One region of the Advenella sp. RU8 genome, then DNA from elsewhere that is predicted to be linked to it. Evidence: predicted binding sites of a transcription regulator. Region 1 holds the regulator's gene; the other holds the start of a gene.
The links. The regulator sigma-54, encoded in region 1, starts transcription at its own class of promoters, with help from an activator protein. The targets are predictions, from matches to a motif close to TGGCANGNAANCTGCTTT.

Region 1 (2,413 bases):
GGCAAGGAATACCCAGACAAGTATAGAAAGGGTGATGACAGCACCACGTAAAACAAGTCGTGGCATTGCAAGTGCTAGCAGCGTTTTGCTGAGTACTGCGGTATCATTTTTATAGGCCGCTGGTTTTTTTTGTTTCATAAAGAATTTTTAATATGCGTCAGGCGTTAGAGTTAAAAACAGGTCAGCAATTGGTCATGACCCCTCAGTTGCAGCAATCATTGCGATTACTGCAGTTTTCCGGTCTGGATTTCCAGGTTGAGCTGATGCGCGCCATTCAGGACAATCCGATGCTGGAGTTAGTAGATGATAACCAGATATCATCTGAAACACCAAATGCCGAGATGTCTTATGCGGAGGTTTTACAACACGATTGGGATCAACACAAACCTGCGTCGGCCAATTCCGAAGACGATGATTTCTATCCTGAAACCGCAACCAGCGTCAGCCTGGAAGAATATTTGCGTAGCCAGTTAGGCACGACCCATGCGTTAGAACGCGATATGCTCCTGGTAGACGTCTTGATTGATGAGCTGGATGAAAACGGTTATTTGCTGACTTCGCTGGAAGAGGTGGCCGGTTTTTTTGAAGCGGAGCATGAAGTAACGGTAGAAGAGCTGACGGTTGCGCTTCGTTTGCTGCAGTCGTTTGATCCACCGGGTATTGCCGCACGCAGCCTGTCCGAATGCCTGTTATTGCAGTTGTCACGTGAATTAAGTCCTGAACCCGAGCAGGCGGTGTTGGCCTGTGCCAGAACGATTTGTGCTAATGCCCTTGATGCCTTGGGGGCAGCCGATATGGCTACCCTGCAAAATATAACCAGGGCGGATATTGGTTTGATTCGCCAGGCTCATTGCCTGATACAAAGCCTTGATCCGCGCCCTGGCAAAGCCTGGAGCACACCGGCTGCCGATTATGCCGTTCCTGATGTCCTGGTGCGTAAAATAAATCATGAGTGGGTGTTATCGCTTAATCAGGGTATTTTGCCCAAGGTGCGGATAAATGCTGAATATGAAAGCATGATCCGGACTCTGGGTAAAAAAGATGATACCAGTTTGAATGAGCAATTAAGCCAGGCAAAAGGCTTTTTAAAACAGATCAATCATCGTTTCAGCACCATTCTGGAAGTCTCTAAAGTGGTCATGAAGTACCAAATGGCATTTCTAGAGGAGGGCATGTCTGCCATACAGCCCTTGACTTTAAGAGAGGTGGCACAGGAGCTGGATATTCATGAGTCAACCGTATCCCGGGCCACCACGCAAAAGTTTATCGCCACGCCGCACGGGGTATTTGAGCTGAAGCATTTTTTTGGTTCGGGTGTCGCTACCGAGTCGGGAGAGCATACCTCGGCCAAGTCGATTCAATTGAAAATCAAGGCGCTGGTAGACGCCGAGGATGCCAAAAAACCTTTGTCGGACAGTAAATTATGTGATTTGCTGACTGCCGATGGCTTGGTGATTGCCCGCAGGACCGTGGCCAAATACCGGGAAGCCGTTGGTATTCCTCCTGCTTCCAGAAGAAAAGCTCAGGCTTTTCTTAAGGGTTAACAACTAGTTAAACAAAATCTGGTCTAAAAGTATTGCGAAAAAAATAAAAATAGATGATAATGATTCGCATGTATATTTGTATTTGTAATGCCATCACAGAAAAATCCGTTATTGAGGCAGTCAATAACGGCGCGTCCACACTAGGAGACTTGCAGTCTCAATTAGGTGTTGCGTCGTGCTGTGGTTGCTGTGCACAAACTGCCAGCGAATATCTTCCGCAAGGTTCATCCTCTAACGCGGCAGTTGCCCAAGAGTTCGTCAGTGAACGTCATGGCCGTAAAGCGCTTGTGTCCACTGTGCTCTGGCAGTCGTAGCGTATAGGGTGCTCTGACGGTTTTTTCGCCTAACCACCCCCTGCGGCATGTGGTAGTGGCTTTGTGCTTTTTCTGTTCAGCCAACCGGTTTGACAGGCGCATCCATTATATAATCAGGGCTTAGGGCTAGGTGTCGCCATTGTATGCTTGGCTCCTGATTGAATGAACTTGAAAAAGGAAGGGCTATGAAAGGCGATAAAGAGGTTCTTAAATACCTGAACAAGCAATTGACCAATGAATTAACGGCAATTAACCAATACTTCCTTCATGCGCGCATGTTGAAAAATTGGGGCTTCAATGCTTTGGGCAAGCATGAATATGAAGAGTCCATCGAAGAAATGAAGCATGCCGATGCCTTGATAGAACGTATTTTCCTGCTTGAGGGATTACCCAATTTGCAGGATTTGCACAAGTTGCGTATTGGCGAAGATGTGCCGGAAATACTGTCCTGTGACTTGCACCTGGAAGTAACAGCTCATGGAACCCTCACGGAAGCGATTGCTCACTGTGAGAAAGTGCGTGACTACGTTTCACGTGACCTGTTCCGCCGTATTC
Region 2 (2,413 bases), on a different contig from region 1:
TGATGATACCGCCAATATAGTACAGGGCAAATTCAGACAAGCCTGCATAACCGTTACCGGCAAACAGGTTTTGGCCATCTTTCCAGATAGACTGGTGAACGTGCATGCCTGAGCCGTTATCACCCACCACAGGTTTTGGCATGAAGGTGGCTGTTTTACCATAAACGTGGGCAACGTTATGGATAGTGTATTTCATGATCTGGTTCCAGTCGGCACGCTCTACCAGGGTGCTGAATTTGGTACCAATCTCCAGCTGGCCGGCACCGGCCACTTCATGGTGATGGATTTCTACCGGTACGCCCTGCTGCTCAAGCAAAAGGCACATTTCAGAACGCATATCCGCAAAAGAATCCACGGGTGAAACAGGGACATAACCGCCCTTGACACGTGGGCGATGGCCATGATTGCCCTGCTCGGACTCTTCACTGCGAGACCAGTAAGCTTCATCGGATTTGATTTTATACGAGCAACCGGACATGTCATCAGACCAGGTAATGCCATCAAATACAAAGAATTCGGGCTCGGGGCCAAAATAAGCAGTATCACCCAGGCCACTGGCTTTCAGGTAAGCTTCAGCGCGTTTGGCCAAAGAACGAGGGTCACGGTCATATCCCTTGAGATCGGAAGGCTCAACCACATCACAAGTCAGGATAAGGGTTGGTTCTTCGCGAAACGGGTCAATACGGGCCGAGTTTGCGTCAGGGATCAACAGCATATCCGATGCCTCGATACCTTTCCAGCCGGCAATAGAGGACCCGTCAAAAGCCTGGCCAGACTCAAACTTGTCTTCATCAACCATTTTGGAAGGAACAGTCATATGATGCTCTTTACCAAGCGTATCGGTAAAGCGGAAATCCACAAAAGTGATTTCACGTTCACTCATCAATTTCAGGATATCTTGTGGGGTTGTCATGTTTTCTCCAGGGAAAGCGTAATTGCAAGCCAATCAGGCCGTTCAATACAAATAAAGCAATAATCGTGCCAATTATTTATGCACACTAATGAGCGATTTACATCATTATCGCAGCATCTTGATGCATAAATACAGAAAATTTTTGCACCACATTGGTGCAAATGAAACAGGATGCCTCATGCTGGTGCATTATAGAAACATCCCTTGCAAATCGTTCAGGAAACGCCAGCCAAGCGGTGAAGCCTTGATACGCATGGGGTCGGCATCCAGCAGGCCTTTTTGAAGCGCTGCCTCGAGTTGACGGCTAATACCCGCCAGGGACAGGCTGGTGCGTTCTTCGTAATACGACACCGGCACCCCATCTTTAAGGCGCAATGCATTCAGCATAAACTCGAAAGGCAATTCAGCGCTATCCAGCTGACGTTCTTCAGCCAAATGGGAACCATCACGCAGCAAGGCTTTTTCCATCCAGGAATCGGGGTTACGCACTTTGGCAGTGCGTACAATGCGGTCATGAAAACTAAGCTTGCCGTGCGCACCGGGGCCAATCCCAATGTAATCGCCAAACTCCCAATAATTTACATTATGCTTAGCCCTTGCCCCTGGACGGGCATAAGCGGATACCTCATACTGTTCAAACCCCTGTGCGGCAGTCAGTTCGATTAACATGTCCTGCAAGGCCGCGCTGGCATCGTCATCGGGCAAGCCCGAAGGCGGATATTTGGCAAAAACCGTATTGGGTTCCATCGTGAGATGGTACAAAGACAAGTGATCGGTACCAAAAGACAGGGCGGTCTCAAGATCTTTTCGACAAGACGCCAGGGTTTGGCCCGGCAAGGCATACATAAGATCCAGGTTAACGCGGCTGACAGCCTTTTGCGCCATTTCAATCGCTTCTATGGCCTGGCGGCTATCATGAATACGTCCCAATACTCCCAACGCTGTATCGTCAAAACTTTGTATGCCAAGTGAAATCCGATTAATGCCAGATTCGGCATAATGCTTGAAGCGTGTCGCCTCTGCCGTGCCGGGATTGGCTTCCAGGGTGACTTCGGTGTCTGGCCAGAGATTTAAATAATTACGCAGCATGGCCATCATGCGCTCTACCGCTTGTGCGGAAAGCAGGCTGGGCGTGCCACCGCCAATAAACACCGTATGAATTTGCCGCCCCCATATAAGCGGCAGGGTTTGTTCAAGATCGGCAGACAGGGCATCCAGATAGCGCTCTTCTGGTAACTCGCCCTTTTGCGCATGCGAATTGAAGTCGCAATACGGGCATTTTTTTACACACCAAGGCACATGAATGTACAAAGACAATGGCGGCAAGCCTTGGGTAAATGAAATGTCGCGGTTGACCATCCCACCCACCTGTTTCTTTGGGCGGGAAAGCTCGGGAAAAACAGGAATGATTTCTTTCATGATGCCTTGATTCAATCCTGCAGCTCGGCAAGCAGTTTTTTCAGGGCAATTGCCCGGTGACTTTGGCGGTTCTTCACTTCA

Region 2: glnA (type I glutamate--ammonia ligase) is a predicted target of sigma-54. The motif match lies at 967-984, and genes of this name have one in related genera.

Annotation. Positions count from the first base shown of each region.
Region 1 is NZ_JBLWIS010000013.1:23,335-25,747, forward strand. It holds gene ACM5Q9_RS13265 (hypothetical protein) at 1-66, opposite strand, end outside; gene rpoN (RNA polymerase factor sigma-54) at 153-1,544, shown strand; gene ACM5Q9_RS13275 ((2Fe-2S)-binding protein) at 1,613-1,858, shown strand; gene bfr (bacterioferritin) at 2,044-2,413, shown strand, end outside.
Region 2 is NZ_JBLWIS010000002.1:433,618-436,030, forward strand. It holds gene glnA (type I glutamate--ammonia ligase) at 1-913, opposite strand, end outside; gene hemW (radical SAM family heme chaperone HemW) at 1,103-2,272, opposite strand; gene rdgB (RdgB/HAM1 family non-canonical purine NTP pyrophosphatase) at 2,344-2,413, opposite strand, start outside.